Regions from separate parts of the Rathayibacter sp. VKM Ac-2835 genome, predicted to be linked through region 3. Evidence: predicted binding sites of a transcription regulator. Region 3 holds the regulator's gene; each other region holds the start of a gene.

Region 1 (10,548 bases), 360 kb from region 3:
GGGCCAGCGGCGGGCGGGGGCCGATCAGCGACATGTCGCCGCGGAAGACGTTGAGGAACTGCGGCAGCTCGTCGAGGCTGAAGCGGCGCAGGACGGTGCCGACCTTGGTGACCCGGGGGTCCTTCGCCATCTTGAAGAGGATGCTGTTGCCCTCGTCGCGCTGCTGCGCGGCCAGCTCGGCCAGGCGCGCCTCGGCGTCCACCACCATCGAGCGGAACTTGAGCATCTCGAAGGTCGAGCCGTTCAGCCCGATGCGCTCCTGCCGGAACAGGATCGGACCCGGGCTCGTCGTCTTCACCAGCACGGCGACGACGATCAGCACGGGCGCGCTGAGGATGATCAGCATCGTCGACGCGGCGATGTCGAACAGCCGCTTGGCGAAGCGCTGCCGGCCGTCGAAGCGCGGGGTCTCGACGTGGATCAGCGGGAGTCCGGCGACCGGACGGGTGTGGATGCGCGGACCGCCGATGTCGGTGAGGCTCGGCGCCACCACCAGGTGCTCGCGACCGGGCTCGAGGGTCCAGCTGAGCTCGCGGATCCGCTGGGGCGCGAGCTCGTCGGAGCTCGTGACCACGACGGTGTCGGCGCCGGTCGCGTCCATCACCGCGCGCACGCCGTCGATCCCGGAGAAGCCGTGCAGCGAGAGACCCGCCAGCTCCGCCTCGCTCGTGAGCGCCTCGGCGCCGCCGACGGAGGTGGAGACCGCCCCGACCAGCTTGTAGCCGGCCTCGGTGCCGCGGCGCAGCTCGCGCGCCGTGTGCAGCACGCTCGCGCGGGAGCCGAGCAGGACGACCTGGCTGGAGAAGCGGCCGACCTTGCGCTGGCGGGTGAGCCAGGAGCGCCAGACGAGGCGGCCGACGCAGATCAGCAGGATCCCGGCGGGGAACGCCGTGATGATGTAGCCGCGCGCCAGCAGGATCTGCAGGAGGTAGGCGATGATCGCGACGATGCCGAAGAGCCAGATCGAGGAGTCGACGATCCGCCGGTACTCGACGTAGCCGGTGCCGACGATGCGGCGGTCGCGGGTGTCGAAGACCTGCAGGGCGAGGAGCCAGCCGATCGAGAGCACGACCGAGACCCAGGTGTAGCTGACGGCGATGTCGACGGGGTTGTTGAAGCCCACGTCGGAGTTCAGGTCGAGGTCGAACCAGAACAGCTGCGTGCCGAAGACCGAGACGAGGATCGCGATCACGTCGGTGGCGAGAAGACGCCGGCGGTAGTCCTGCTCCCAGGACGGACGGCGCTTGGGCGGGGTCCCCTGCGTCGCCGTCGATCCCCCCGGCCGCGCGTGCGGCGTCGGAAGGCCTGGATGCGTTTCCGGTGATGTCACGCCCGCAAGGCTACCCACATCCTTGTTTCGGATGGGTCACGCAGGATGAGCACATCTCGGCACTGCTAGCCGCGCAGCCGCCCGCGGCTCTCCTGGAGGTAGCAGGAACCGCAGAGCGATTCGTAGGTGACCTCGGCTCCGTCGATCGCGACCTGGTCGCCGTCGAAGACGAACCGGCCGTCCACGACCCGGCCGTTGAAGATCGCCTTCCGGCCGCAGCGGCAGATCGTCTTCAGCTCCTCGAGGCTGTGCGCGATCTCGAGGAGCCGCCTGCTGCCGGGGAACGCGGCGGTCCGGAAGTCGGTCCGGATGCCGTAGGCGAGGACGGGCACGTTCTCCAGGATCGCGATCCGGAGCAGATCGTCGACGTGCGACTCGGGCAGGAACTGCGCCTCGTCGACGAGCAGCGCACTGACGTCGCGGGCCGTCTCGGCGAGGACGCGCGCCCGCGCGGCGGAGAAGACCGCGATCGGATCGCCGTCGGGCTCGAACAGGATGTCCACCGGACGGGTCACGCCGAGCCGCGACACGATGAGCTCCTCGCCCTTGGTGTCGACCGCGGGCTTCGCGAGCAGCACCCGGTGCCCGCGCTCCTCGTAGTTGTGCGCGGCCTGCAGGAGCGAGGTGCTCTTGCCGCTGTTCATCGCTCCGTAGCGGAAGTAGAGCTTCGCCATCAGATCCTGTCTCTGCTCGGTCGCGGGCTGCACCCGCGGGTCGCGCCGTGCGCGGCCGTGGTCGTCGTCGTGGTCGTCGTGGTCGTCGCCGTCGTGATCGTCGCGGTCACTCGAGGAAGCCGTCCTCCGCGGCCCGGCGGATCAGATCGGCGCGCCGGCCGGCCGGCCGACCGACCTTCACGTACTTCTGCCGGACGCGGCGGAGGTAGGTCTTCGCCGTCTCGAACTGCACGTTCATCCTGGCGGCGACCTCGGGAGTGCTGGCGCCGGCCACGTAGAGGCGCAGCGCCTCCAGCTCCCCTGCGCTCAGCCGGGGCCGCTGCTGGGCGGCCACGCCGATCGGGAGGGGGCGCCACTGCGAGGCGGATCCGGCGGTCGAGCGCATGGCCATCGCCGAGCGCGCCGCCTCCATCACGTCCTGCATCGACTGCGCCTTCGTGAGGTGCCGCGCGGCCCCCGCCCGCAGCGAGCGCTCGCGGATCTCCTCGTCCTCGTGCTCGGCGAGGACGATCACGGTCGCTCCGGCGGCTCGACAGGTGCGGATCCGCGCCTCGATCGAGATCGGCTCGCTCAGCTCGAAGTCCATCAGGACCACCTGGGTCGGGAACACGGTGCTGGTGACCAGCTCCATCCAGGTGCCGGCGCTCACCACGAGCTCGAAGTCGGGCGCGTTGGCGGCGATCCAGCTGCTCATGCTGTCCAGGAGCAGCTCGTGGTCGTCGAGGATGCCGAGCCGGACCGGCCGGGCGGCTCCCTCGGCGGGCGGGGTCTCGGCGGACCGGGTCTCCGCCGACCTGGTCTCGGCGGACCGGATCTCGGCGGACCGGGTCTCCGCCGTGCGGACCTCCGCGGCCCGGGCGGAGGAGCCGGACGTCGGCTCACCGGGGCGAGGGAGCATGCGACGATCCTAGCCGCGGGGACGCGGACGACCGCGGCGGCCTCAGAACAGCGTCGGCTGGCCGACCCCGGGCAGGACCGAGGCCCCGTCCTCGCCCAGCTCGCGGAGGATCAGACCGCCGTTCCGGAGGCCGTCGTGCCGCGTGCCCGCCTCGCCGTCCTGCGGTCGGCCGTGCTCGCCGCCGAGCGTCCGGAGCGTGCCGAGCGAGGCGAGCGCCGAGGCCCCCCGCGCGATCGGGCCGAGCGCCGAGGACCGCATCGAGCCCGTCGCCGGGTCGGCCTCGCCCTCCTCCAGCCGGTGGTCGCGCATCAGCGGCCGGATCCGCGCGGACAGCCAGCGGCGGTACTCGACCGGCGCGTAGGCGGAGCGCCCGGGATAGAGGGACCGGTAGCGGTCGAGCAGCTCCGGGTGCTCCTGCGCGAGCCACTGGAGGAACCACTCCTTCACTCCGGGCTTGAGGTAGAGCGTGGAGTACATGATCGTGCTCGCTCCCGCCTCGCGGCAGGCGCGGAGCGAGGCGTCGAGGTGGGCGCGGGTGTCGGTGAGGAACGGCAGGATCGGCATCAGGAAGACCGAGCACTCGAAGCCCGCCTCCCTCGCGGCGGTGACGGTCGCCAGCCGGGCCGCGGCGGTCGGCGCGCCGGGCTCGATCGAGCGCTGCAGGTCCTCGTCGAACACGGCGATCGAGACGCCGAGGTCGACGGGCACGTGCTCAGCCGCCTCGCGCAGCAGCGGCAGGTCGCGCCGGAGCAGCGACCCCTTGGTGAGGATCGACAGCGGGGTGCCGGAGGCGGCGAGCGCGGCGATGATGCCGGGCATCAGCCGGTAGCGGCCCTCCGCGCGCTGGTACGGGTCCGTGTTCGTGCCGAGCGCGACCGGGTGGCGCTCCCAGCTGGGACGGGCGAGCTCGCGGGCGAGCACCTCGGCGACGTTCACCTTGACGACGATCTGCGAATCGAAGTCGCTGCCGCCGTCGAACTCGAGGTACTCGTGCGTGGGCCGGGCGAAGCAGTAGGTGCAGGCGTGCGTGCAGCCGCGCATCGGGTTGATCGTCCAGCCGAACGGCATCTTCGACGAGGAGTGCACCCGGTTCAGCGCCGACTTCGCGAGCACCTCGTAGAAGGTGATGCCGTCGAACTCCGGGGTGCGGACGGTCCGGACGAGCTCGGTGAGCTTGACCAGGCCCGGGAGCGCGGCCTCGTCCGCCGCGCCGATCGCCTGCCCGCTCCACCTCATGCGTCCATTAGAACATGTGTTCGAACATTCCGATGGATCCATGCTGGTCGAGTAGCCCCGCAGGGGCGTATCGAGACCCACCGTCCTCAGCAGGGCGGGTCTTCAGACCCGTCTTCTGAGGACGGTGGATCTCGACACGCCCGCTGTGCGGGCTACTCGATCAGCGTGCTCATCCCGCCCTCGGTGCTCAGACCGAGGCGCGGAGCGCGAGCGCCTCGGAGGTCGCGGCGACGGTGCGCTCCGCCGTCTCCGGGGCGTCGTTGAGCGTGGAGCCGTAGCTCGGCACGAGCGAGCGGATCCGCGGCTCCCAGGCCTTCATCCGGTCGGGGAAGCAGCGCTTGACGATGTCGAGCATGATCGGCACCGCCGTCGAGGCCCCGGGCGAGGCGCCGAGCAGGCCGGCGATCGTGCCGTCCGCGCCGGTGATGACCTCGGTGCCGAACTGCAGCACGCCGCCCTTCTTCTCGTCCTTCTTCATCACCTGGACGCGCTGACCCGCGGTGATGAGGTACCAGTCCTCCGAGCGGGCGGTGGGCAGGAACTCGCGCAGAGCCTTCATCTTCTTGTCGCGGCCCGCCAGGACCTCGCCGAGCAGGTACTTCATCAGGTCGAGGTTGTCGCGGGCGACGGCGAGCATCGGGCCGATGTTGTGCGGGCGGATCGAGAGCGGCAGGTCGAGCCAGGAGCCGCGCTTGAGGAACTTGGGCGTGAAGCCGGCGTACGGGCCGAACAGCAGCGACGCCTGGCCGTCGACGACGCGGGTGTCGAGGTGCGGGACCGACATCGGCGGGGCGCCGACGGCGGCCTTGCCGTAGACCTTCGCCTGGTGCCGGGCCACGATCGCCGGGTTGTCGGTCCGGAGGAACTGGCCGGAGATGGGGAAGCCGCCGAAGCCCTTGATCTCGGGGATGCCCGACTTCTGCAGGAGGTGCAGGGCACCGCCGCCGGCCCCGACGAACACGAAGCGGGCGACGACCTTCTTGGGGGTGCCGCCGACCTTCTGCTTGAGGTCCAGGCGCCAGGTGCCGTCCTTCTGCCGGGTGATCCCGGTGACCTCGTGGCCGGTGTCGAGGGTGCCGCCGTGCGCGACGACGTGGTCGAAGAGCTGGTGGGTGAGGGCGCCGAAGTCGACGTCGGTGCCGGCCGGGATGCGCGTGGCGGCGTAGGGGCCGCCACCGGCGGGGCGCTGCTCCATCAGCAGGGGCGCCCACTCGTGGATGGTCTTCGTGCTCTCGGTGAACTCCATGCCGGCGAAGAGCGGCTGGTCCTTCAGCGCCTCGTAGCGCTTGCGGAGGTACTCGACGTTGGCCTCGCCGTGCACGAAGGTCATGTGCGGGGCGGAGTTGATGAAGCTCGAGGGCTCGCGGATGTCACCGGCCTCGACCAGGCTCGACCAGAACTGGCGGGAGATCTGGAACTGCTCGTTGATCTGGATCGCCTTGGCGGGATCGACGGAGCCGTCGGCCGCCTCGGGCATGTAGTTCAGCTCGCAGAGGGCGGCGTGGCCGGTGCCCGCGTTGTTCCAGGGGTTCGACGACTCCTGCGCCACGTCGCCCAGGCGCTCGTAGGCGGCGATGGTCCAGTCGGGCTGGAGCTTGGTGAGGAGTGCACCGAGGGTGGCACTCATGATGCCCCCACCGATGAGGGCGACGTCGACCGGTTCCGAGGAGTTCACGAGAGTCGAGTTTACCGTCGGGCGCCGGGCGGCAGGCGGGCCGGGGGCCCGCTCCCCCATCAAATTGACGGCTTTTCCCGTCGGGGGTCGGCGGGGGCGGCCGATGCTCGGACACGTGGGTCTCGATGCGCCGCTCCGCGGCTACTCGACCAGCATGCGGGCGCCGCGGCGCAGGCGGGCGCTCCATGCTGATCGAGCAGCCCTCGCAGAGGGCGTGTCGAGACCCGCGCCGGGTCAGGCGACGGGCTGCTTGGCCGCGATCAGCTCGGCGATCTGCACGGCGTTGAGCGCCGCGCCCTTGCGGAGGTTGTCGTTGCTGATGAAGAGGGCGAGGCCGCGGCCCTCGGGGGCGCCCTCGTCGGCGCGGATGCGGCCGACGTAGCTCGGGTCGCTGCCGGCGGCCTCGAGCGGGGTCGGCACCTCGCGCAGCGCGACACCGGGGGCGTCGGCGAGCAGCTCGCGGGCGCGCTCGGGGCTGAGCGGCGCGGAGAACTCGACGTTGACCGAGAGCGAGTGGCCGGTGAAGACCGGCACGCGCACGCAGGTGCCGGAGACCAGCAGGCCGGGCAGCTCGAGGATCTTGCGGCTCTCGTTGCGGAGCTTCTTCTCCTCGTCGGTCTCGTTCAGTCCGTCCTCGACGAGGCTGCCGGCGAACGGGATGACGTCGAACGCGATCGGCGCGACGTATTTCTCCGGCGCCGGGAAGGCGACCGCCGAGCCGTCGTGCACGAGGTCGAGCAGGTGCTCGTCGGCGACGGCCGCGCGGACCTGACCGGCCAGCTCGTTCGCTCCCGCGAGCCCGCTGCCCGAGACGGCCTGGTAGGTGCTGACGATGAGGCGGGTGAGGCCGGCCTCGCGGTCGAGGACCTTGAGGATCGGCATCGCGGCCATCGTGGTGCAGTTCGGGTTCGCGATGATGCCCTTCACGGCCTGCTCGATCGCGTGCGGGTTCACCTCGCTGACGACCAGCGGGACCTCGGGGTCCATCCGCCAGGCGCTGGAGTTGTCGATGACCACGGCGCCCGCGGCGGCGAAGCGGGGCGCCTGCGCGCGCGACCCCGTCGCTCCGGCCGAGAAGAGCGCGATGTCCAGGCCCGAGGGGTCGGCGGTCTCGGTGTCCTCGACCACGATGTCCTCGCCGCGGAACGGCAGGGTCGTGCCGGCCGAGCGGGCGGTCGCGAAGAAGCGGATCGACGCGATCGGGAAGTCGCGCTCCTCGAGGAGGCGGCGCATGACGGTGCCGACCTGACCGGTGGCTCCGACGACTCCGATGTGGAGGGGGGTGCTGCTCATGCTGTGCTCTTTCGTCCGTGCGGCGCTCGCGGGAGGAGCGGACCGAGGGTGCTGGCGGGAGGTGCCGGGGCGGGCTCCCCGGAGACGGTACCGAACGCCGGAGGAGGCGCGGGGACCGGAGGGTGCGATCGGCAGGATCGCGGGGGCGTTCGGCGGTCAGCGACCGGTGCCGGCGTAGACGACGGCCTCGTCGTCCGCGTCGAGACCGAAGGCGGTGTGCACGACGCGGAGGGCGTCGTTCACCGTGTCGGCGCGCGTGACGACCGAGATGCGGATCTCGCTGGTGGAGATCATCTCGATGTTGATCCCCGCCTCGTAGAGGGAGCGGAAGAGCTTGGCCGAGACGCCCGCGTTGGTGCGCATGCCGGCGCCGACGAGCGCGAGCTTGGCGATCTGGTCGTCGTACTGCAGCGACTCGAAGCCGACCTCGTCCTTCTCGGCGTTCAGCGCGGTGAGGACCGTCTGGCCGTCGGCCTTGGGCAGCGTGAAGGAGATGTCGGTGCGGCCGGTCGCGGCGGCGGAGACGTTCTGCACGATCATGTCGATGTTCGAGCCGGTCTTGGCGACGATCGTGAAGATCTGCGCGGCCTTGCCCGGGATGTCGGGCACGCCGACGACGGTGATCTTGGCCTCGTTCAGATCGGCGGCGACTCCGGCGATGATCGGCTCTTCCACGGGCTGTCCATTCTTCTCGGTGCTTCCGGGGGCGTCCTCGCCGGGCACGGCGTTGTAGACGATGGTGCCCTCGTTGGGGCTGAACGAGGAGCGCACGTGCAGCGTGACCCCGTGACGGCGGGCGAACTCGACGGCGCGGATGTGCAGGACCTTCGCGCCGGCCGCGGCGAGCTCGAGCATCTCCTCGCTGGAGATGCGGTCGAGCTTGCGGGCCTTCTTGACCACCCGCGGGTCGGCGGTGAAGACGCCGTCGACGTCGGTGTAGATCTCGCAGGTGTCGGCACCGAGGCCGGCGGCGAGGGCGACGGCGGTGGTGTCGGAGCCGCCGCGGCCGAGGGTGGTGATGTCCTTGGTGTCGCGGTTGAAGCCCTGGAAGCCGGCGACGATGACGACCGCGTTCTCGTCCAGCGCGGCGCGCAGGCGCACCGGGGTGATGTCGACGATGCGGGCGGCGCCGTGCTGGGCGTCGGTGATCATGCCGGCCTGGCTGCCGGTGAAGGAGCGGGCGTCGTAGCCCATGCTCTTGATCGCCATGGCGAGCAGCGCCATCGAGATCCGCTCGCCGGAGGAGAGCAGCATGTCGAGCTCGCGCGGGGCGGGGATCGGCGTGACCTGGTGGGCCAGCTCGAGCAGGTCGTCGGTCGTGTCGCCCATCGCGGAGACGGCGACGACCACGTCGTTGCCCGCCTGCTTCGTGGCGACGATGCGCTTCGCGACCCGCTTGATGCTCTCCGCGTCGGCGACGGAGGACCCGCCGAACTTCTGGACGATCAGGCTCACGCGCTACTCCCGGGTCAGTGGCTCGGGCCGTGGCGACCCGACGCAGGAGTCTACCGGCGGCCGCATGCGCGAGGGGTCATGTTGCGGCGAGGCCGCCCGGACCGCCGGCTCGGCGTCAGTTCTCGACGAGGCGGCGGCCCTCGAAGGCGCGGCCGAGGGTGATCTCGTCGGCGTACTCGAGGTCGCCGCCGACGGGGAGGCCGGAGGCGAGGCGGGTGATCCGGATGCCGAGGGTGCTGAGCATGCGGGAGAGGTAGGTCGCGGTGGCCTCGCCCTCGAGGTTGGGGTCGGTCGCGATGATGACCTCCTGCACCTCGCCGTCGGCCAGGCGCTGCAGCAGCTGGCGGATGCGGAGCTGGTCGGGGCCGATGCCGTCGATCGGGCTGATCGCGCCGCCGAGCACGTGGTACTGCCCGCGGAACTCGCGGGTGCGCTCGATGGCGGGGACGTCCTTCGCCTCCTCGACCACGCAGATGACGGCGCGGCTGCGGCGGGGGTCGCGGCAGATGCCGCAGGTCGCCTCCTCCGCGACGTTGCCGCAGATGTCGCAGAAGTGCACGCGGTTGCGCAGCTCCAGCAGGATCTCGGCGAGACGCGTCACGTCGAAGGTCTCGGTCTGCAGGATGTGGAACGCGATGCGCTGGGCCGACTTCGGGCCGATGCCGGGGAGCCGGCCGAGCTCGTCGATCAGCTCCTGGACGATGCCTTCGTACATGCGGGCGCCTCCTCTCGGGGAGCGGATTCGGGGGTGAGGAGTGCGGGAGCGAGGAGCGGCACGACGGTCATCCGCCGGTCACCCGCGGACCGCGGGGGACGTGCGGCTGCTCCTCGATGAACTGGGCGCCGAGGATCTCGCGCACCACCGCCTCGCCGTAGCGCTGACGGCCGTCGGCCGTGGCCGAGCGGGTGGTGCGGGTCACCGGGCGGGGCGCCGGCTCGGGTCGCTCGCGGGCGCGGACCGGGGCAGGAGCGGCGGGGGCCGGGGGCGCGGTCGGCTCGCCGGGAGGGGCGACCACGGCCCAGGAGTCGGGCATCGGCGGCTCGACCGGCGGCATGTCCTCCTCCGGCGGCTCCTCGTCGAACGGCGGCTCGTCGTCCGAGGGGCCGGCCGACGCGGCGGCCGGGCGGACCGGGGGCTCCTGCGCGGGGACGACCGGGGCGGAGCGCGGCGACGGGGCGAGGACGGGGACGTCGGTCGGCTCGGGAGCGACGACCGTCTCGATCGCGGGCTCGGCGGCGACCTCGGCGGGAGCCGGATCGGCGGGGATGGCGACCGTCGCCCACTCGTCGGGGTCGCTCGGGGCGGCCGCCGCAGCGGGCTGCTCGACGGCGGCGGGCGGTGTCGCCTCGACGGCCGCGCGCTCGGCCTCGGGCGCGGTCGCGCGCGGCTCGACGCGGGCGATGTACTTGACCCGGAGTCCGAGGACCTGCTGGATCGCCTGGCGCAGGTGCTCGCTCACTCCCGGCTGACCGGCGCTGCCGGCCATCTTGAACGAGTCGACGTCGTTCTGGCTGGGGAAGGAGAGGGTGAGGACGTCGTCCTTCAGCGCCCGCACCTGCGCGGTGTAGGCGACGAGCCAGGCCGTCATCCGGGCCTTCTGCACGACCTCGAGGATCTCGGGCCAGCTGTCCTTCATGCGCTGCAGTGTGACGCCGCCGGGCTCGTCCGCCGCGGAGGGATGGGGCGCCGCAGCGGGCGCGGCCGACGGCGGAGCCGTGGTGCCGGACGGAGTCGAGGCGGCGGGAGTGGAGTCGGCAGGAGCGGAGTCGGCGGAAGTCGCGTCGGCGGCGGCACCCGCGACGGCGTCGGGCGCGGAGGGCGCCCCGGCCGAGCCGGAGCCGGCGTCGACCGACGCGGCGGAGACGACCGGTGTCTCGACGCGGGGGGCCGCGGCGATCGACTCGGGGACCGACTCCGGCGTCGCGGCGTGCGACGGGAGATGCGGCTCGGGCATGCGCGAGTCGGATGCGCGCGTCTCGGGTGCGC
Region 2 (10,548 bases), 760 kb from region 3:
CGGCTCGACGTCGACGAGCCGGTGCTGGTGCGGGCGCGCGGCGCGGGCGGAGCGTGCTCGGTGCTGATCCTGTCCGCGGAGGCGGGCGACGAGGCGTCGGTGCTCGTCGAGGCCGGGCGCCGCCGCCTCGTCCTCTCCGAGGATCCGGTCTGGACGGACGGCTCGGGCCGGATCGCCGGCGACCTGCGGCACGGCAGCCGTCCGCCGCGCGCCTGGGACGTCGAGCGGCAGCGCTTCGTCCCCGTTCCCGGATCCGCCGCATCACCGCGGGGCGCGGTCGAGGTCGGCGTCGCGCTGGTCCGCGAGGGTGCCGGCGTGCCCGCCTCCTACGGCGAGTCCGCGGGGCGCGCCTCCGCGCCGCGGGACGCCGACTTCGCCGCCGCGGCGGTCCACCGGCTCGACGTCCCCGCACTCGATTCCCGTGCTCGGCGCCGGGAGCTCGAGATCCACTGGGCCGGCGACGTCGCGCGGATCCTCGTCGGGGGCGAGGTCGTGGCCGATCAGTTCTGGGACGGCGGGCCGTGGGTCCTCGACCTCGACGAGCTGGGCGCCGGGGCGGTCGGAGCGGGAGAGATCCTGCTGGAGATCCTGCCGATGTCGCCCGAGGCGCGGATCGGCCTGACCGGGAGCGCGGAGGAGCGCCGGCGCCGCGACGCGTCTCCTCTCCTCGAGCTCGGCCCGGTCACGGTGGCGCACTGGTACCGCTGGACCGAGGACTGACCGGCGTCCAGGTGGCGTGCACGCCCGGAATCTAGGGTGGGAGGATGACCTCCTGGAGCGCCGCAGACATCCCCGACCAGACCGGCAGGACGTTCGTCGTCACCGGTGCGAACAGCGGACTGGGGGAGGCGACCGCGCGGGCGCTCGCCGAGCACGGCGCCCACGTCGTCCTCGCCTGCCGGACCGTCGAGAAGGGCGAGCGGGCGGCCGAGCGGATGGGCGGCGATGTCGTCGTCCGGCGACTCGACCTCGCCGACCTCTCCTCGGTGCGCGAGTTCGCCGAGGCGACCGGGCCGATCGACGTGCTCGTCAACAACGCCGGCATCATGGCGGTGCCGGAGGGGCGCACGGCGGACGGCTTCGAGCTGCAGTTCGGCACCAACTTCCTCGGACCGTTCGCGCTGACCGGGCTGCTGCTGCCGCGGATCGCCGACCGGGTGGTGTCGCTCTCGAGCCTCGCGCACCGCTTCGGCACCCTCGACTTCGACGACCTGAACTGGGAGCGCCGCCGCTACAGCCCGTGGCCGGCCTACGGGCAGTCGAAGCTGGCCGACCTGGTCTTCGCGTTCGAGCTGCACCGGCGCCTGCGCCGGGCGGGCTCGAGCGTCGGCTCGATGGCCGCGCACCCCGGCATGTCGGTGACCGAGCTGCACACCCACGCGACGGCGGGACAGGGCGCGCTGATGGGCACCCTGATGCGCACGGTCGGGCAGAGCGGTGACGACGGCGCGCTGCCGACGCTGCTCGCGGCGACCTCGCCCGACGCCCGCTCCGGCGCCTACTACGGACCGGGCGGCCTCGGCGAGGTCCGCGGGGCGCCGCGCCAGGTGAATCCGAACCGCGCGGCCCGCGACCGCGACCGCGCGCGCCGGCTCTGGGACCGCGCCGCCGAGCTGACGGGGGTGTCGCCGCTCGACGCGAGCTGAGCGCGCCCACTCCTCCGTACACTGGCGAGCGCGCGGGAAGCCGCCGCCGGACCCCGAGGAGCACCGTGGCAGCACGACGAACGACCGCCGCCGCGACGCTGCACGACGTCGCCCGTGCGGCGGGGGTGTCCCTGGCCACCGCGTCGCGCGTGCTCAACGGCAGTGCCCGCAAGGTGCAGGGGGAGTACCGCGAGCGGGTCGAGGCGGCCGCGGCCGAGCTGGGCTACTCCGCGAACCCGGCGGCGCAGGCCGTCGCGCGGGGGACCACCTCGACGATCGCGCTGCTCGTCAGCGACATCACCGACCCCTACTTCTCGGGCATCGCGTCCGGCGTCATCGGCGCCGCCGACGCGGCGCGGCTGGACGTGCGCATCGCCGTCACCGACCGCGACCCGGACAAGGAGCTCGGCCTGGTGCGCTCGCTCCGCGGCGGGCGGCCGCGGGCCATCGTGCTCGCCGGCAGCCGCTTCGCCGCCGACCGCCACCGCGACGCGCTGATCGCCGAGCTGCAGGCCTACGAGGCGTCCGGCGGGCGGGTCGCGATGATCAGCCAGGGCGGGCTGCCGTTCCCCTCGGTGCAGGTGGACAACCGCGCGGGAGCCCGGGCGCTCGCCGCGGCGCTCGCCGAGGCCGGCTACCGGCGCTGCGCGATCGTGCGCGGTCCGGAGGCGGTGCTCACGTCGTCGGACCGGGTCGCGGGATTCCTCGAGGGGCTGGCTGCGGCCGGTGTGAGCGTCGATCCGAGTCTCATCGTCGAGGCGCCGCTCACCCGGGACGGCGCGTTCGACGCGGCCGCCGCGCTGCTGGCCGGGCTCTCCGCTGACATCGACCTCGTCTTCGCCGTCACCGACCTGATGGCCGTCGGCGTCGCCTCCGCGATGCGCGCGGCCGGGGTCGAGCCCGGCGCGGGCATGGGCGTCGCGGGTTTCGACGACGCGCCCATCGCGGAGGACGTGCACCCCGGGCTGACCACGGTCGCCGTGCCGCTGGCCGCGCTCGGCGAGCGGGCGGTCGCCGCGGCCCTCGGCGACGAGGCCGACGGCGCGTCCGTCGAGCTGCCGACCCGCGTCGTGCTGCGGGCGAGCACCCCGCGGCGGACCGCGCCGGCCGCGTAGCGCGCGCACCCCGCCTCTGCTGGTCGAGCAGCGCGTCCTCGCTGAGCAGCCCGCGCAGCGGGTCGTACCGAGCGGAGAAGCCGCTTCGCGTCTCGGTGGTGAGGGACAGGACGTGGCCGCGCCGCGTCATGCAGGTCGAGTAGCCCGGAGGGGCGCCTCGAGACCCGCCGTCCGCTGAAGGGCAGGTCTGCAGACACCTGTTCTGAGGGTGGTCGATCTCGATACGCCCGCTGCGCGGGCTACTCGATCAGCATGAGGCGCGTGCAGGGCGCGTCGGCGCGGGCCACCTCATGCAGGTCGAGTAGCCCGGAGGGCGTATCGAGACCGACGCTCGCCGAGGCACCCGGGAACGAGCCTCCTCCCCAGCCCCCGATCCCACAGCACTGTCCCCGGATGACTCAGCACCCCGCCCCGATGTCGGTGGTCCCTGCTTCAATACTCGTATGTCAGAAGATGAGAATGCGGCAGCACTCGCGGAGGTGCGTGACTGCTTCGACGACTCCGCGGCCGCCGAGCGTGCTGCATCGCCGACGCGCCTCCGGGCGGCGGAGCGGATGCACCGCGGTTACCGGGTCGCGCTCACCGTCCCGGAGGCGTTCGCGCGCGGCGCGTCCCGGAGTGAGACCCGTGACCTCGTCGAGCGGTCTGTCCGCGCCGAGCTCGCGGCCGCGATCGGCGTGTCCGAGCAGGAGGCCTCTCGCCGCCTCGAGACCGCGCAGCTGCTGATGGAGTACCTCCCGCTCACCCGCGCTCTCCTCCGCGACGGCCGGATCCTGTGGGATGCGGGCGAGGCGATCTGCAGGACGGCCAGCAGTCTCCCGGAGGCTTCCCGCGGGGCGCTCGATGAGCGTGCCACTGACGCCGTCCTCACGATGACGACGACGCAGCTGCGCCGCGCCCTCGGCCGCTGGCGGGAGGAGCTGCACGAGCAGCCCCTCGTCGAGCGCCACGCACGCGCGAAGGAGGACCGCGCCGTCTGGATCACGCCCGACGTCGACGGGATGGCGACGCTCTGCGTCTCCGCTCCCGCGCCCGCCGTCTCCGGCGCCTACGACCGACTGCGCCGCATCGCCCGCACCCTCCGCGACGAAGGCGACCCGCGCACACTCCAGCAGCTCAGCGCCGACGCCGCGGTCGATCTGCTCTGCGACGGCGACATCGCCGGAACCACGCCCAACGCCGAGCACCGGCCCGACCCGACCTTCGTCCCCGGCGTCCGCGCGGAGGTGCGCCTCACCCTCGCCGCCTCCACCGCGGTCGGTCTCGACGACGCACCCGCCGATCTCGACGGCTACGGCCCGGTCCCCGCCGAGATCGCCCGCGAGCTGATCCGCACGGCGGCGTCCTTCACCCGGGTCCTGACCGACCCGGACACCGGCGCCGTCGTGTCCGTGGGCCGCACCTGGCGCGTTCCGCCATCCCAGATGCGCCTGCACCTGCAGCTGCGGGATCAGACCTGCCGGTTCCCCGGCTGCATCCGCACGGCCTCAACAGCCGAGGCCGATCACACCCTCGAGTGGTGCAACGGCGGCGAGACGTCTCTCGAGAACCTCGTCATGCTGTGCACGTCGCACCACCACGTGCGGCACGGAGAGCAGTGGAGCTACGACCGGTTCGATGACCACGGGACCCTCGTCTGGACGAGCCCGACCGGCCGGCGGATCAGCGACCGACCACCCCCACTGCCCGGGCGGCCGCCGGAACGGCCGCCGGGGCCTCGCTTCGACGATGCTCCCGCACCGTTCTGACGGTGGGGGGATCTCGATACGCCCGCTCCGCGGGCTACTCGATCAGCATGCAGGGCGCGCGAGGCGCTTCGGCGTGGACGCGCGCACATGCTGGTCGAGTAGCGCGGAGCGCGTGTCGAGACCCGCCCGCCACCGTTCCTCCTACGAGCGGGAAAGCGCTTGCCCGCAACACGACTAGACGGCTAGCATCAGGAAAACGCTTCCCCTCCTCCGAAAGGCGCACCGTGTCAGAGCCGACCACCCCCACCCTCGGGATCATCCTGAACGGCGCCTCCGGCCGGATGGGCTACCGCCAGCACCTCGTCCGCTCGATCCTGGCGATCCGCGAGCAGGGCGGCGTGCTGCTCTCCGACGGCACCCGCGTGCAGGTCGAGCCGCTGCTGGTCGGCCGCTCCGAGGCGAAGCTCGCCGAGCTGGCCGGCAAGCACGGCCTGACGAACTGGACGACGGACCTCGACGCCGCGCTCGCCGACCCGAAGTGGCAGGTCTACGCCGACTTCCTCGTGACGAAGGCGCGCGTCCCCGCGATCAAGAAGGCGATCGCCGCCGGCAAGCACATCTACACCGAGAAGCCCACCGCGGAGTCCTACGCCGAGGCGCTCGAGATCGCCGAGCTGGCCAAGGAGGCCGGCATCAAGAACGGCGTCGTGCACGACAAGCTCTACCTGCCCGGCCTCCAGAAGCTCAAGCGCCTGATCGACTCCGGCTTCTTCGGCCGCATCCTCAGCGTGCGCGGCGAGTTCGGCTACTGGGTCTTCGAGGGCGACTGGCAGGCCGCCCAGCGCCCGAGCTGGAACTACCGCAGCGAGGACGGCGGCGGCATCATCGTCGACATGTTCCCGCACTGGAACTACGTGCTCGAGAACCTCTTCGGACCGATCGAGGGCGTCTACGCCAAGGCGACCACCCACATCGAGACCCGCGTCGACGAGAACGGCGCGCCCTACACGGCGACGGCCGACGATGCCGCCTACGCGATCTTCGACCTCGCCGGCGGCATCACCGCCCAGCTCAACTCCTCCTGGGCGGTGCGCGTCGACCGCAAGGAGCTCGTCGAGTTCCAGGTCGACGGCACCCTCGGCTCGGCCGTCGTCGGCCTGTTCGGCGCCAAGATCCAGCCGCGCGTCGCCACGCCCAAGCCCACCTGGAACCCGGACCTGCCCGAGACCCACGACTACGCCGAGGACTGGCAGGAGCTGCCCGTCAACGACGTGTTCGAGAACGGCTTCAAGACCCAGTGGGAGCAGTTCATCCGCCACGTGGTCGAGGACGCTCCCCACGAGTACGACTTCTTCGCCGGAGCCCGCGGCGTGCGCCTGGCCGAGCTCGGACTGGAGTCCTCGCGCGACGGGCGCCGGATCGACGTCGCCGCCCTCGACGCCGCTGCGGACGCCGAGGCGCTCGCGCAGGCGGGCGCCGTCCAGTGACCGGGCTGACCCTCCTCGGCGCCGACGGCGCGACCCGCTCGATCGAGCTGCTGCCCGCGCCCGCGCACACGAGGCCGACCGCGCCGCTGCGCTCGCGCACCGCCTACGCCGCCGCGCACGTCGTGCCGCTCGTGCACGGCGAGAACCGTCCCGGCCACCCGGCCCAGATCGACTGGGACGCCACGCTCGGCTTCCGCCACCACGTCTGGTCCTGGGGCCTCGGCGTCGCCGACGCGATGGACACCGCGCAGCGCAACATGGGCCTGGACTGGACGGCGACGCAGGAGCTGATCCGCCGCAGCGCGGCCGAGGCCGCCTCGGTCGGCGGGGCGCTCGTGGTCGGGATCAACACCGACCAGCTCACCGACGACGTGGTTCCGCTCGCCACCGTCATCGACGCCTACGTCGAGCAGCTCGCCTTCGCCGAGGACGCGGGGGCGGAGGTCGTGCTGATGGCCAGCCGCCACCTCGCCCGCGCCGCGGAGTCGGCTGCCGATTACGAGCGCGTCTACGCCGCCGTGCTCGCGCGCGCCACGAAGCCGGTCGTCCTGCACTGGCTCGGCACTGCGTTCGACAGCGTGCTCGAGGGCTACTTCGGCGCGGCCGACCCGGTGGACGCGTTCCCGGTCGTGCAGCGGATCATCGAGGACAACCTCGACTCGGTGCGCGGCATCAAGATGTCGCTCCTGGACGCGGATGCCGAGATCGCGCTGCGCTCGCGGCTGCCCGAGGGCGCGACCCTCTTCACGGGCGACGACTTCAACTACGTCGGCCTCATCGAGGGCGCTCCGGACGCCGACGGCACACCGCGCTGGTCGGACGCCCTGCTCGGCGCCTTCGCCGCGCTGGCGCCGAGCGCCTCCGCCGCGATCCAGGCGCTGGACGCCGGCGACACCGCCGAGTACCGCCGCGTGCTGGCCCCGACAGAGGCGCTCTCGCGCCAGGTCTTCGCCGCGCCGACGCAGTACTACAAGACCGGCGTCGCCTTCCTCTCCTGGCTGAACGGCCACCAGCCGGCCTTCTCGATGGTGGGCGGTCTGCACTCCGCGCGCTCGCTGCCGCACCTGTCCGAGATCGTCCGGCTCGCGAACGCGTCCGGCGCGCTGGAGCGGCCGGAGCTCGCGGCCGACCGCTGGACCGGGCTGCTCGCGCTGAACGGCGTCGAGGTGACCCGCGGCGTCGAGGCGCTGCACCTGGTCGAGGCGGTGCACGCGTGAGCGCCGACCCGCGCCTCTCGCTCAACCAGGCCACCATCAAGCGCGCCTCGCTCGCCGAGGCGCTCGACACCACGGCCGGCGCGGGCATGTCCGCGATCGGCCTCTGGCGCGAGCCGGTCGCCGAGGTCGGGCTGGCGGAGGCCGTGCGCCTCGTCGCCGACTCGGGGCTGCGCGTCTCCTCCCTCTGCCGCGGCGGCTTCTTCACGGCGCCCGAAGGGCCGGAGCGGCGGGCGGCGATCGACGAGAACCGCCGCGCGATCGAGGAGACCGCCGCGCTCGGCGCACCCGCGCTCGTGCTCGTCGCCGGCGGGCTGCCGACCGGCTCGCGCGATGTGATCGGCGCTCGCGCCCGCGTGCAGGAGGCGCTGGCCGAGCTCGCGGACGACGCCGCGGCGGCGGGCGTGCAGCTCGCCATCGAGCCGTTGCACCCGATGTACGCGTCCGACCGCGCCGTCGTCTCGACGCTCGGCCAGGCGCTCGATCTCGCCGCGCCGTTCGACGCGGCCGCGGTCGGCGTCGTCGTGGACACCTTCCACCTCTGGTGGGACCCGCAGGTCCTCGCGCAGATCGCCCGGGCCGGAGCCGAGGGCCGGATCGCGAGCTATCAGGTCTGCGACTGGGCGACCCCGCTGCCGGCCGACGTGCTGCTCGCCCGCCGCTACCCGGGAGAGGGTGTCATCGACTTCGCCTCACTGACCCGCGCGGTCGTCGAGGCGGGGTACACCGGCGACGTCGAGGTCGAGATCTTCCACCAGGAGGTCTGGGACACGGCGTACCCCGAGGTGGCCGAGCGCGTCGTCGCGGCCTTCGCCGAGACGGTGTCGCCGCACCTCTGAGAGGCGCACCTCTGAACTCCCGGTCCGCCGACGCTGGAGGGTGAGCGGCGGACCGGGCTCCTTCTTCTCAGAGGAGTGACAGTCTCAGCTCCAGGGAAGACCCAGCGCGTCGAACGTCGTCTCGCGGCGCAGCGCCTCCTGCAGCGCGTGCTCGACGCCGTCGACGACGCGGTGGCGCCCCTCGATGTCCTGCACCTCGCGCCAGGCGTCCGCGGGCAGAGCCCGCGGCGACGGCGCCGCCATCACCGCGTCGAGCAGGCGGAGGAAGCCGCCGGTGCGCTCGATCCCGGCGTGCAGGGGCGTGCCCAGCTCGCGGGCGGCGAGCAGTCCCTCGAACGGCGTGATCCGGTCGTACTGGACGGTGCGCGGCGGCAGGTCGTCCCGCTCCAGCTGCACGACGTCGAGCGTGTAGTAGAAGCGGATCGTCCCGCGGGTGCCGACGATCTCGACGGAGGGCTCCTCCGGCCGCTCGGCGCAGAGGGTGACCGCGGTCGTCACCCGGAGCCCGTCGGCCAGGGTGAGCACGGCGACGGAGGTGTCGTCCGCCTCGATGTCGTTCGCACGCCGCAGGTCGAGGCGCACGTCGACGACGTCCTCGAGCCGGTCGGCGCCGGCGATCGCGAGGGCGGTGGCGGTCGCGTGCGAGAAGGGGTTGGTCAGGACGCCGTCGGCGACGACTGCGCCGTCGAGCGTGCGCCGGCCGGCCCAGGGGGAGCGCGACCAGTAGCGGTCGTCGCGGACCCAGACTCCGGAGGCGCCGTAGCGCTGGACGTCGCCGATCTCGCCGTCGGCGACGGCCGCGCGGATCGCCGGGATCGCGGAGGAGCCGAGGCTCTGGAAGCCGACCTGCACGAGGGCGCCGGTGGCCGCGGCGCGCTCGCTGATCGCCGTGAACTCGGCGAGCGAGGCGGCGGGCGGCTTCTCCAGCAGGACGTCGTTGCCGTGGTCCATCGCCGCGAGCGCGATCGCCGCGTGGGTGTGGATCGGCGTGCTGATGATGACCATGTCGGTGCCGCCGGCGGCGAAGAGGCCGCTCGCGTCGGGGTGGTGCGCGACGCCGTCCGGGAGCAGTCCGTCGACCGGCGGCCGCGGGTCGGCGACTCCGACGAGGCGGACGCGGCCGTCGCGCTGCGCCGCGAGGACGGCACCGAGGTGCGAGGCGCCGTAGCCGCCGATGCCGACGAGCCCGATCCGCGGGATCACGGTCGGACTCCGGAGAGCGGGCGGCGGTCGTCTCGTGTGGGCTGCATGATCCGGCCAGCGTATCGGAAAGCGGTTACCGGCGACCAGTGGGGTCGATGATCGTCATCCCCGCCGGGCTCGCGCGGTCGAAGACGGGGAGGAGCACGGCCGCCTCCTCGAGCCCGATGGTCCGCTCGATCAGGCGCTGCGGGGCGAGGACGCCCTGCTCGATCAGCCGGAGCATGCCGGGGTAGTCGCGCGCCGCCATCCCGTGGCTGCCGAGGACGTCGAGCTCCCAGGCGATCACGCGCGCCATCGGCACGCGCGGGTGGCCCTCGACGGGCGGCAGCAGGCCGATCTGCACGTGCCGGCCGCGGCGGCGCAGGCTGAGCAGGGCGTCGGCGCAGGTCTGCTCGCTGCCGACGGCGTCGACCGCGACGTGACTCCCGCCGCCGGTGAGCGCGTGCACGGCGGCCGGCAGATCACTGCCGTCGGCGAGGAGGACGTGTTCCGCTCCGACGCTCGCCGCGACCTCGAGGGCGGCGGCGTTCCGGTCCACGGCGATGACGCGGGCGCCGAGCGCGTGCGCGACCATGACGGCGCTGAGGCCGACGCCGCCGGCTCCGACCACCGTCACCCACTCGCCGGCCTGAACCCGGGCCCGGCCGACCAGCGCGCGGTAGGCCGTGGCGAAGCGGCAGCCGAGGCTCGCGGCGGTGGCGACGTCGACGCCCTCCGGGATCGCGACGAGATTGGTGTCGGCCGCGTGCAGTGCGACGAGCTCGGCGAACGAGCCCCAGTGCGTGAAGCCGGGCTGCTCCTGGTCCGGGCAGACCTGGGCGTCGCCCTGCAGGCACCACTCGCAGCGGCCGCAGCCGCAGACGAAGGGCACGGTCACCCGGTCGCCGACCGCCCAGTTCCGGACCTCGGGCCCGACCTCGGCGATCACGCCGGCGAGCTCGTGCCCCGGGACGTGCGGGAAGGCGATGTCGTCGTGCCCGGCCCAGGCGTGCCAGTCGCTCCGGCAGAGACCGGTGGCCAGCACCCGCACGACGACGCCGTCGGTCGGTGCCACCGGTGCCGGGACCTCGCGGACCTCCGGCTCGCCGCGGACGGAGTCGAGGACGAGAGCGCGCATGCCCTCATCCTGACAGCGCTCGGGGAGACGACGAAGACCCACGCTCTCGCGTGGGCCTCGGAAGTGGAGCGTCGCAGGCGACGCGTCCGGAACCGCTTCAGCAGTCGTCGGCGCCGAAGCGGAGGTCGGTGAGGGAGACGAAGTGCCAGCCCTGGCGGCCGTCGTGCTGGGTGTAGGTGAGGGTGCTGCCCGAGGGGAAGACGCCGAAGCGGAAGGTGTCGGAGCGGGTGACGCCCGCC
Region 3 (10,548 bases):
CCAGCGTCCACTCCCGGGCGCCGTAGGAGTGCACGAAGTAGAAGCGCTCGTCCTCGATGCCGTCGAACAGGCGGGAGCCCGCCGGCACGTCGACGGTGTTCCAGCCCATGTGCGGCACGACCTCGGCGGGCAGCAGGTCGACCGTCCCCGGCCACTCCCCCAGGCCCTCGCTCTCGACACCGCGCTCGACGCCGCGATCGAAGAGCACCTGCATCCCCACGCAGATCCCGAGCACCGGGCGGCCGCCGGCGAGGCGCTTCTCGATGATCTCGCCGCCGCGCGCCGCCGTCAGTGCCGACATCACCGCGCTGAAGGCGCCGACCCCCGGGACGAGGAGTCCGTCGGCCTCGAGGGCGCGGGTGCGGTCCGAGGTCAGCTCGACGTCGGCGCCCGCGAGCTCGAGCGCCTTGACGGCCGAGTGGACGTTGCCGGAGCCGTAGTCGTAGACGACGACGGACGGCCGGGCGCCGGTCACAGGGCGCCCTTCGTCGAGGGCACTCCGGCGACCAGCGGGTCGAAGGCCTTGGCCTGGCGGAACGCCCGGGCGAACGCCTTGAACTCGGCCTCGGCGATGTGGTGCGGGTCGCGGCCGCCGAGCACCGTGACGTGCACGGTCAGGCCGGCGTTGAAGGCGATCGCCTCGAAGACGTGGCGGACCATCGATCCGGTGAAGTGGCCGCCGATCAGGTGCAGCGCGAAGCCCTCGGGCTCGCCGCCGTGCACGAGGTAGGGGCGGCCGGAGATGTCGACGACCGCCTGGACGAGCGCCTCGTCGAGCGGCACGAGGGCGTCGCCGAAGCGGGAGATGCCGGCCTTGTCGCCGAGCGCCTGCTTGATCGCGGTGCCGAGCACGATGCCGATGTCCTCGGCGGTGTGGTGGATGTCGATCTCGATGTCGCCGGTCGCGCGGACGGTCAGGTCGGTCAGCGAGTGCTTCGCGAACGCCGTCAGCAGGTGGTCGAAGAAGGGCACGCCCGTGGAGAGGTCCGCGACACCGGTGCCGTCGAGGTCGATCGACAGCTCGATGCTCGACTCGCTGGTGGCACGACGGAGGGAGGCGGTGCGCCCGGGAGCGGCGCTCGAGGAGGTCATGGTCTCCAGTGTATTCGGGGTGCCGCCGCCCCTCCGAGCGGCTACTCGCGGGCCAGGGCGACCGCGGGGTCCGCCTCAGGGGCGGGCAGCGCGGCGACCGCCTCGAGGAAGGCGGTGGTCTCCGCCTCGGTTCCCGCGCTCACCCGCAGGTGGTGCGGGATCCCGACGTCGCGGATCAGGATGCCGCGGGCGAGGAGCGCCTCGAACATCGCTCCGGGGTCGGCGACGCCGCCGAAGAGGACGAAGTTGCTGCCGGTCTCGTGCGGGGTGTAGCCGAGCTCGCGCAGTCCGTCGATCATCCGGTCGCGCTGGACGATGATCTCGCCCACCATCGCGAGCATCTCGTCGGCGTGGGCGAGCGCCGCGGTGGCGGCCGCCTGGGTCAATGCGGAGAGGTGGTACGGCAGGCGCACCAGGCGGAGGGCGTCGACGACGGCCGGGTCGGCGGCGAGGTAGCCGAGGCGGACGCCGGCGAAGGCGAAGGCCTTGCTCATCGTGCGGGAGACGAGCAGGCGCGGGCGGCCCTCGAGCAGGCTGAGGGCGGTCGGCGCCTCGCGACCGGCGAACTCCGCGTAGGCCTCGTCGACGACGACGATGCCGTCGGTCGCGTCGTACACCGCGGCGATCGTCTCGAGGTCGAGCGGCGTGCCGGTGGGGTTGTTCGGGGCGCAGAGGAAGACGATGTCCGGGCGCTCCCGGCGCACCGCGTCGGCGGCGTGGGCGGCGGACACGCGGAAGTCGGCCTCGCGGTCGACGCTGATCCAGCGGGTGCCGCTGCCGGAGGCGAGGATCGAGTACATCGAGTAGGTCGGCGAGAACCCGAGCAGCGAGCGGCCAGGGCCGCCGAAGGCCTGCAGGACGTGCTGGAGGACCTCGTTCGAGCCGTTGGCGGCCCAGATCGAGTCGGCCGCCAGGCCGTGGCCGAGGTAGCCGGCCAGCGAGTCGCGCAGCTCGCGGAACTCGCGGTCGGGGTAGCGGTTCACCGTCCGGAGGGCGACGGACACCCGCTCGACGATGTCGGCGATGACGTCGTCGGGGACCGGGTGGGTGTTCTCGTTGACGTTGAGAGCCACGGGGACGACGGCCTGCGGAGCGCCGTAGGGCTGCTGACCGCGCAGGTCGTCGCGGAGGGGGAGATCGTCGAGAGTCGTCACCCCGGAATGGTACCGGGGCGCTCGACGCGCTCGATCAGCCCGCGATCTCGTACTGCGCGGGGATGGCGAGGCGCTGACCGGGCTCGAGGCCGGCGTTCGCCAGCTGGTTGAGCGACTGGATGTCGTAGACGACGTCGCGCGGGTCGGACTGCGGCGCGAGCTCCTCCGCGAGGGACCAGAGGGACTCGCCGGCGCGGACGGTGACGTACTGGAACTCGATGTCGGCGCTCTCGCCCGAGGCGACGGCTCCGCCGCCGTTGAGGCCGAAGACGAAGGCTCCGGCGACGAGCGGCAGGGCGCCGAGGGTCGCGAGCACGGCGCGGCCGCGACGGGTCAGGCGCAGCCGGGTGCGCGCACCGGGCTGCTCGGCAGCAGTGACGTGCTGTGCGGGAGTCTGGTGCAACGCGGTGGTGGAGAGCTGTGCGGTCATGGTGATCGCTCCTTTCAGCAGGGGTTCGGGCCGGGTCCTCGGCCGGGAGGACCCGGTCCGAACCTCTGTTCCGAATATATCTTCGAATACCGCGTCGGGCAAGACCCGGTCGCGCCGCATCCGTTGCTGGATCGCGCGACACACTCGAACGAATGTTTCGAACGCGGACCCCCGCCGGATACAGTTTCGAGAGTCCGCAGTCAGTACAGCAGCGACCACCGACATCGGTGCTCGACTCGGGCGGAGAGGGCGCGCACGCGGCGTGCGCACCGAGAGAGGGACGATCGTGAGCGACGCGCAGACGGCCGGAGCGAGGCCGGCCAGGACGACGACTCCGGCGCCGAAGGCGAAGGCGGCGGCCAAGCCCGCGGCCGGCCGCCGCCGGAAGAACCTCAGCGCGAAGCAGCTCGCGATCCTCGACGCCATCCAGCGCTCGGTGTCCAGCCGCGGCTATCCGCCGAGCATGCGCGAGATCGGCGACGCCGTCGGGCTCGCCTCGCTCTCCAGCGTCACGCACCAGCTCAACCAGCTCGAGCTCAGCGGCTACCTGCGCCGCGACCCCAACCGCCCCCGCGCGCTCGAGATCCTCATCGACGTGCCGAGCTCCACCGAGGACGACGGCTCGTTCGAGTCGACGGCGACGGTCGCCGACGCGGCGATGGTGCCGCTCGTCGGCCGGATCGCGGCCGGCGTGCCGATCATGGCGGACCAGCAGATCGACGAGGTCTTCCCGCTCCCCCGCCAGCTGGTCGGCAAGGGCGAGCTCTTCATGCTCAAGGTGGTCGGCGAGTCGATGATCGACGCGGCCATCTGCGACGGCGACTGGGTCGTCGTCCGCTCGCAGCGCACCGCGGAGAACGGCGAGATCGTGGCGGCGATGCTCGACGGCGAGGCGACCGTCAAGGTGCTGCGCCAGCGCGACGGCCACACCTGGCTGCTCCCCCGCAACTCCAACTTCGAGCCTATCCTCGGCGACGAGGCCGAGGTCCTCGGCAAGATCGTCGCGGTGCTCCGCTCGGTCTGACGCGGCGGCGCAGCACGCGCAGGAGGGGCGGACGGCATCGAGCCGTCCGCCCCTCCTGCGTCTCCGGGCCTGGCAGCCCGAGGGTCTAGCGGGCGGCGTCCTCCAGCAGCGACCGGCGCGCGGCCGTCGCCGCGCTCACCAGATTCCGCAGCGACGCGACCGTCTCGTCGTAGCCGCGGGTCTTGAGTCCGCAGTCCGGGTTGATCCAGAGCTGCCGGGCGGGGATACCGTCGAGCGCGGTGCGCACGAGCTCGGCGACCTCCTCCTCGCCGGGCACGCGCGGCGAGTGGATGTCCCAGACGCCGGGGCCGATCCCGCGGGCGAAGCCGGACCGCTCGATGTCGGCGACGACCTCCATCCGCGAGCGCGCCGCCTCGATGCTCGTGACATCGGCGTCGAGCCGGTCGATCGCGTCGATGACGACGCCGAACTCCGAATAGCAGAGGTGGGTGTGGATCTGCGTCGCCGTCGCCGCCCCCGCGGTCGCCAGGCGGAACGAGCCGACCGACCACTCGAGGTACGCCGGCTGGTTGTCCTTCTCGAGCGGCAGCAGCTCGCGCAGCGCCGGCTCGTCCACCTGCACGATGCGGATGCCGGCGGCCTCGAGGTCCGCGATCTCGTCGCGGAGGCTCAGCGCCACCTGCTCGGCCGTCTCCTTCAGCGGCTGGTCGTCGCGGACGAACGACCAGGCGAGGATCGTGACCGGCCCGGTCAGCATCCCCTTCACCGGGCGGTCGGTCAGCGACTGGGTGAAGCTCGACCACTCGACGGTGATCGGCGCGGGGCGCGAGACGTCGCCCCACAGCAGCGACGGCCGCGTGCAGCGGCTGCCGTAGGACTGCACCCAGCCGTTGCGGGTCACCGCGAAGCCGTCGAGGTTCTCGGCGAAGTACTGCACCATGTCGTTGCGCTCGGGCTCGCCGTGCACGAGGACGTCGAGACCGATCTCCTCCTGCAGGCGCACGACCCGCTCGATCTCGTCGCACATGCGGGTCGCGTACTGCTCCTCGGTCAGATCGCCCCTGACCACGGCTGCTCGCGCCGTGCGGATCTCGCGGGTCTGCGGGAACGAGCCGATGGTCGTCGTCGGCAGCGGCGGCAGGCCGAGGGCCTCCTCCTGTGCCGCGAGACGCGCGTCGTAGGACGCGCGCCGGTAGTCCTCCGGCCGGAGGGCCGCCGCTCGCGTGCGGACGGCGCCGTCGCGGACACCGGGCGCCGAGCGCCGGTCCTCGAGGGCGGCGGTCGCGGCGCGCAGCTCGGGCTCGATCGCGTCCCGGCCGGAGTCGAGCCCGCGGGCGAGCGCGGCGACCTGCTGCACCTTCTGGTCGGCGAAGGCCAGCCAGGTGACCAGGCGCTCGTCGAGATCGGGCTCGTCGGTCACGTCGTGCGGCAGGTGGAAGAGCGAGGTGGAGCTGGAGACGGCGACGCGCGAGGTCAGCGAGCGCAGCGCCTCCGCCTTCGCGAACGCCGCGGCGAGATCGCCGCGCCAGACGTTGTGCCCGTCGACGACCCCCGCGACGAGCACGGTGCCCTCGAGCCCGGGAGTCGTCGCCGGCGTAGCGCCTTTCACGAGGTCGACGCCGATCGCCTCGATCTCCGCCGCCGCGAGGACGGGCAGCGCGTCGCCGAGGTCGCCGTACGGTGCTGCGACGAACAGGGCCGGCCGATCCGCCGCTCCGCCCAGCACCCGATAGGCCTCCTCGGTGGCGGCGAGCACGCGGGCGCGATCGACCTCGATCGACTCCGACACCAGCGCCGGCTCGTCCAGCTGCACCCACTCCGCCCCCGCCGCACGCAGGCGGGCCAGCAGCTCGGTGTAGACGGGCAGCAGGTCGGCCAGGCGCGACAGCGGCTCGAAGCCGGCCGGGGCCGACTCGCTCGGCTTGGCGAGCAGGAGGTAGGTCACCGGCCCGACCAGGACGGGCCGCGTCGTGAAGCCGGCCTCCCGCGCTTCCGCCACCTCCCGGATCCGGCGGGTGTCGGCGAGCGAGAAGACCGTCTCGGGACCGATCTCGGGCACCAGGTAGTGGTAGTTGGAGTCGAACCACTTGGTCATCTCGAGCGGCGCGCGCTCGCCGTCGCCGCGGGCGAGCGTGAAGGAGCCGGCCAGGTCGACCGCGCCGTCGACGACGAGATCGGCGAAGCGCTCCGGGATCGCGCCGACGGCGAGCGTGGTGTCGAGGACCTGGTCGTAGAAGGAGTGCGCCTCCGGGATCGACGAGTCGTCGCGGCCGAGGCCGAGGGCCACCAGACGCTCCCGGGTCGCGGTGCGCAGCCGGGCGGCCGCGGCCTCCAGCTCGGCGGCGTCGATCGTGCCGGCCCAGAAGGCCTCGACCGCCTTCTTCAGCTCGCGGCGGCGCCCGATGCGCGGGTAGCCCAGAACGGTTCCGGTCGGGAAGGCGGGTGCGGTCGTGCTCATGATGATCTCTCCGTGCTCGGGGTCGGGTCTGGGTCAGGGCGTGCGGGCGGGCGTGGGCGCGTCCGTGGACGGCTCGGCGGCAGGCAGGAGCCCGCTCTCCGCGAGGACCTCCAGCACCGCTTCGTGCCGGTTGAAGGCGTAGAGGTGCACGGCGGGGGCGCCGCCGTCGACGAGGGTGCGGACCATCGCCGCAGCGTGCTCGACGCCGATGCGGATCCGAGCGTCGTCGTCGGGCTCGACGTCGAGGGCGATCGCGAGGTCGGCGGGCAGGTCCTCCCCGCTGAGCTCGAGCATCCTGCGCAGGCGCTCCGGACTGGTCACCGGCATCACCCCCGGGATGATCGGCATGGTCACCCCGGCCGCGCGGGCGCGCTCGACGAAGCGCAGGTAGTCGGCGGGGTGGAAGAAGAGCTGGGTGATCGCGAAGGCCGCCCCCGCCGCCTCCTTCGCCAGCAGCGCGTCGATGTCCTGCGACCGGGAGCGCGAGCGCGGGTGCCCGTTCGGGAACGCGGCGACCGCCACCTGCGCACGCGGCCGGCGGGCGACGTCGACCCGCTGGGCGTTCGGCAGCACCGTCACCGCGCCGTAGGGCTCGCGCTCGGCCTGCACCCGGTGGATCAGCTGCACCAGCTCGGCCGCGCTGCCCAGCTCGCCGAGGAACGGCGCGTCCTCGGCGGCGTCCGTCGGCGGGTCGCCGCGCAGAGCCAGGAAGCGGGTGACGCCCGCCTCGAGGAACTCGTGCACGAGGCGGTTCGCCTCGGCGTGCGTCGAGCCGACGCAGGTGAGGTGCGCCAGGGGCTCCGCCGCGGTGTGCTCGCGGAGGTAGCGGAGGATGTCGAGCGACGCGCTGCGCGAGGAGCCGCCGGCGCCGTAGGTCACCGAGACGAAGGACGGCCGGACGGCCGCGAGCCGGTCGACGGTGCGCTCGAGCGCGCGGGCTCCGGTGGCGGTCCGCGCCGGGTAGATCTCGAAGGAGAACGGGACGGCCCGACAGTGGCTCTGCGGAGCGGTCTCCGCGTGGTTCGTCAGCACGGCACAGCCCTCCGTTCCTCGACGCGGCCGGGACGTCCGGCCGCGATGACGCGGTCTGGGCGGGTGCCGGGCTCGGCTGTCGCTCACAGCGCCGGGTGGCGCCTCGTCGTCCACAGTAGGAACGGGCGCCCGGCACGTCGAGGAGCGTGACGGGATGTGACCGGCCGTGACGCCGCGTGTCGCCGGAGGTGGCGGCCGACGCCCGGGACACACGACGAAGCGCCCGCCGGCACGGGGTGATCCGTGCCGGCGGGCGCTCCGACGTCGGTGCTACGCCTCGACGGCCGCGGCCGGAGCCGCGAACTCGCCGAGCGAGCCGGCGAGGTCCTCGTGCACGAGCGCGTGGACGTGAGTGCCGCCCTCGACGTACTGCGTCGAGAGGATCCGCCCGTTGCGGTGCAGCGAGGAGACCACGTCGCCGCGGTCGTACGGCACGAGCAGGTCGATCTCGATCTGCGGCTCGGGCAGGATCTCGGCGATGCGCGCCTGGAGCTCGTCCATCCCCTCGCCGCTGCGGGCGGACACGAAGACCGCGCCGGGAGCGAGACCGCGCAGCACGAGCCGCTGCCCCTCGTCGACGAGATCGGACTTGTTGAACGCGATGATCTCGGGGATCCCGCGCGCGCCCACCTCGCCGATGACGTCGCGGACGGTCGCGATCTGCCCCGCGGGGTCCGGGTGCGAGGCGTCGACGACGTGGACGATGACGTCCGAGTCGGCGACCTCCTCCAGCGTCGAGCGGAAGGCCTCGACCAGCTGGTGCGGCAGGGCACGCACGAAGCCGACGGTGTCGGCGAGCGTGTAGCCGCGCCCGTCCGGGGTCTCGGACTTGCGGATCGTCGCATCGAGGGTCGCGAAGAGCGAGTTCTCGACGAGCACGCCCGCGTGAGTCATCCGGTTGAGCAGGCTGGACTTGCCGGCGTTGGTGTAGCCGGCGATGGCGACCGACGGCACGGCGTTGCGCTTGCGGTTGGCGCGCTTCGCCTCGCGGGCGGGCTTCATCGCGGTGATCTGCTTGCGCAGGCGCGCCATGCGGGTGTGGATGCGACGGCGGTCGAGCTCGATCTTCGTCTCACCCGGTCCGCGGGAGCCCATGCCGGCGCCCGCGCCCACCTGGCCACCGGCCTGGCGGGACATCGATTCGCCCCAGCCGCGCAGGCGCGGCAGCAGGTACTCGAGCTGCGCGAGCTCGACCTGCGCCTTGCCCTCGCGGCTCGTGGCGTGCTGGCTGAAGATGTCGAGGATGACGGCCGTGCGGTCGATGACCTTGACCTTCACCACGTCCTCCAGCGAGCGGCGCTGGCTCGGGACCAGCTCGGTGTCGGCGACGACCGTGTCCGCGCCGAGCGCGGCGACGAGGCCGGCCAGCTCCTCGGCCTTGCCCTTGCCCAGGTAGGTGCTGGGGTCGGGATGCGGCCGGCGCTGCAGCAGTCCGTCGAGGACGGTCGCTCCCGCGGTCTCGGCCAGGGCGGCGAGCTCGTGCAGCGAGTTCTCCGCGTCCTCGATCGAGCCCTGCGAGTAGACGCCGATCAGCACCACGTTCTCGAGGCGCAGCTGGCGGTACTCGACCTCGGTGACGTCCTCGAGCTCGGTGGACAGTCCGGCGACGCGCCGCAGCGCCTGCCGATCGGCACGGTCGAACTGGTCGCCGTCACTGCTCTGCTCGCCGTCGCGCTCGACGTCCTGCCCATCGCTCTGCAGCGCCTGGGCTCCGCCCGCGACGAACCGCGAATATCCCGACGAACGCGACTGCGCGTTCGCCAGGACCCGCGAGACGACGTCCACGGCCTCGGTCGTGTCGGTCTCGTTCAGGTCTTCCGTCATCCGGATAACACTAACTCCTCAGCTGTTGATAAGTTCACTTCTCATGGCCGCCGAGCACTACTTCACGAGCACTCCCGACGGCGACCTCCGACCCCGCAGGATCAGCGCGCGGATCGCCGGCCGCGACCTCGAGGTCACGACCGCCGGCGGGGTGTTCAGCCCCGGCCACGTCGATCTCGGCACCCGGGTCCTGCTGGACGCGGTCCCCGACGCCCCCGCGAGCGGGGACCTCCTGGATCTCGGCTGCGGCTGGGGACCGATCTCGCTCGCCCTGGCGCTCGGCTCCCCCGACGCCCGGGTGTGGGCGGTCGACGTCAACCAGCGGGCGCTCGAGCTCGTCCGCCGCAACTGCGCAGAACTCGGTGTCTCCAATGTCAACGCGGTGCTGCCCGAGGATGTTCCCGAGGACGTCCGCTTCGCCGCGATCTGGTCGAACCCGCCGATCCGGGTGGGCAAGGCCGAGCTGCACGCGCTGCTCGAGCGCTGGCTCCCCCGCCTCGAGCCCGACGCGGAGGCCTGGCTCGTCGTGCAGCGCAACCTCGGCGCCGACTCGCTGCTCACGTGGCTGACCGAGACGTTCGAGGGCCGGCTCGACGTCGACCGGATCTCCTCGGCCAAGGGCTTCCGGGTCATCCGGACCACGCGCACGGCCTGACCGCCTGAGACTTCCCGTTCGCCGGACCGGGCCAGTGCCGCGCTGGTCGATCGGTCCCGCGCTAGTCGATCCGGATCGTGCCGGTGTAGACGAGATCGGCCGGGCCGGACACGCCGACGTGCTCGCCCTCCTCGGTCGGGAACATCGTCACGCCCAGCGTCCCGCCGGGGACCTCGACGCGCCAGGACTGCGGTGCGCGCGCACCGGCCCAGTAGCGGACCGCGAGGGCCGCAGCGGCGGCGCCTGTGCCGCAGCTCAGCGTCTCACCGCTGCCGCGCTCGTGCACGCGCATCCGGATCCGGCCGATGCCGTCGTGCACCAGGGGCTCACCGGGCACGACGAACTCGACGTTCGCCCCGTCGGCCGGCTCAGGCTCGATCTGCGGGATGTAGCTGAGGTCGGCCTCGTCGAGCTCCTCGTCGTTGCTCAGCGCCACCACGATGTGCGGGTTGCCGAGGTCGAGGCCGAGACCGGGGCGCGGCACCTTCAGCTCCTTGGCGCGAACGAGCGGCTCGCCGCCCGCGAGCTCCCAGCGACCGAGATCGACCTGGAAGCCGGCGCCGCTGCGGGTCACGTCGCGGACCCCGGCGCGAGTGCCGATCGGGAGGGTGTCGCCCTGCTCGAGCGTCGCGAGACCGCCGGCGAGCAGGAACGCGGCGTAGACGCGGATGCCGTTGCCGCACATCTCGGCGATCGAGCCGTCGGCGTTGCGGTAGTCCATGAACCACTCGGCCTCCGGCTCCTGCTCGAGGGCGGCCGCGCCGTCGGCCAGGGAGCGCGAGCGGACCGCGCGGATGATGCCGTCGGCGCCGACGCCGAAGTGGCGGTCGCAGATCATCGCGATCTGCGCGGGCGACAGGTCGACCTCACCGTCCGGGTCGCTGAAGAGCACGAAGTCGTTGCCGGTGCCCTGGCCCT

What was found. Region 3 encodes LexA, which represses DNA repair genes until DNA is damaged. Its sites were predicted from a motif close to TCGAACANNTGTTCGA; they were not measured.
Region 1: the regulator LexA is predicted to act here: its motif matches at 4,147-4,162, upstream of HRK28_RS11960 (Rv2578c family radical SAM protein).
Region 2: the regulator LexA is predicted to act here: its motif matches at 2,951-2,966, upstream of HRK28_RS10150 (HNH endonuclease signature motif containing protein).

Annotation. Positions count from the first base shown of each region.
Region 1 is NZ_JABSNQ010000002.1:893,147-903,694, reverse strand. Features, by position in the region: gene HRK28_RS11975 (sugar transferase) at 1-1,330, opposite strand, end outside; gene HRK28_RS11970 (thymidine kinase) at 1,396-2,004, opposite strand; gene HRK28_RS11965 (response regulator transcription factor) at 2,111-2,902, opposite strand; gene HRK28_RS11960 (Rv2578c family radical SAM protein) at 2,945-4,138, opposite strand; gene HRK28_RS11955 (malate:quinone oxidoreductase) at 4,326-5,873, opposite strand; gene HRK28_RS11950 (aspartate-semialdehyde dehydrogenase) at 6,048-7,106, opposite strand; gene HRK28_RS11945 (aspartate kinase) at 7,263-8,561, opposite strand; gene recR (recombination mediator RecR) at 8,677-9,276, opposite strand; gene HRK28_RS11935 (DNA polymerase III subunit gamma and tau) at 9,344-10,548, opposite strand, start outside.
Region 2 is NZ_JABSNQ010000002.1:491,954-502,501, forward strand. Features, by position in the region: gene HRK28_RS10135 (beta-galactosidase) at 1-720, shown strand, start outside; gene HRK28_RS10140 (oxidoreductase) at 765-1,646, shown strand; gene HRK28_RS10145 (LacI family DNA-binding transcriptional regulator) at 1,712-2,761, shown strand; gene HRK28_RS10150 (HNH endonuclease signature motif containing protein) at 3,205-4,509, shown strand; gene HRK28_RS10155 (Gfo/Idh/MocA family protein) at 4,791-5,936, shown strand; gene HRK28_RS10160 (DUF993 family protein) at 5,933-7,153, shown strand; gene HRK28_RS10165 (sugar phosphate isomerase/epimerase family protein) at 7,150-7,989, shown strand; gene HRK28_RS10170 (Gfo/Idh/MocA family protein) at 8,074-9,192, opposite strand; gene HRK28_RS10175 (alcohol dehydrogenase catalytic domain-containing protein) at 9,266-10,309, opposite strand; gene HRK28_RS10180 (hypothetical protein) at 10,407-10,548, opposite strand, start outside.
Region 3 is NZ_JABSNQ010000002.1:1,252,503-1,263,050, reverse strand. Features, by position in the region: gene hisH (imidazole glycerol phosphate synthase subunit HisH) at 1-475, opposite strand, end outside; gene hisB (imidazoleglycerol-phosphate dehydratase HisB) at 472-1,092, opposite strand; gene HRK28_RS13620 (histidinol-phosphate transaminase) at 1,134-2,246, opposite strand; gene HRK28_RS13615 (LysM peptidoglycan-binding domain-containing protein) at 2,281-2,676, opposite strand; gene lexA (transcriptional repressor LexA) at 2,963-3,700, shown strand; gene metE (5-methyltetrahydropteroyltriglutamate--homocysteine S-methyltransferase) at 3,786-6,119, opposite strand; gene HRK28_RS13600 (methylenetetrahydrofolate reductase) at 6,153-7,151, opposite strand; gene hflX (GTPase HflX) at 7,422-8,975, opposite strand; gene HRK28_RS13590 (class I SAM-dependent methyltransferase) at 9,019-9,630, shown strand; gene dapF (diaminopimelate epimerase) at 9,692-10,548, opposite strand, start outside.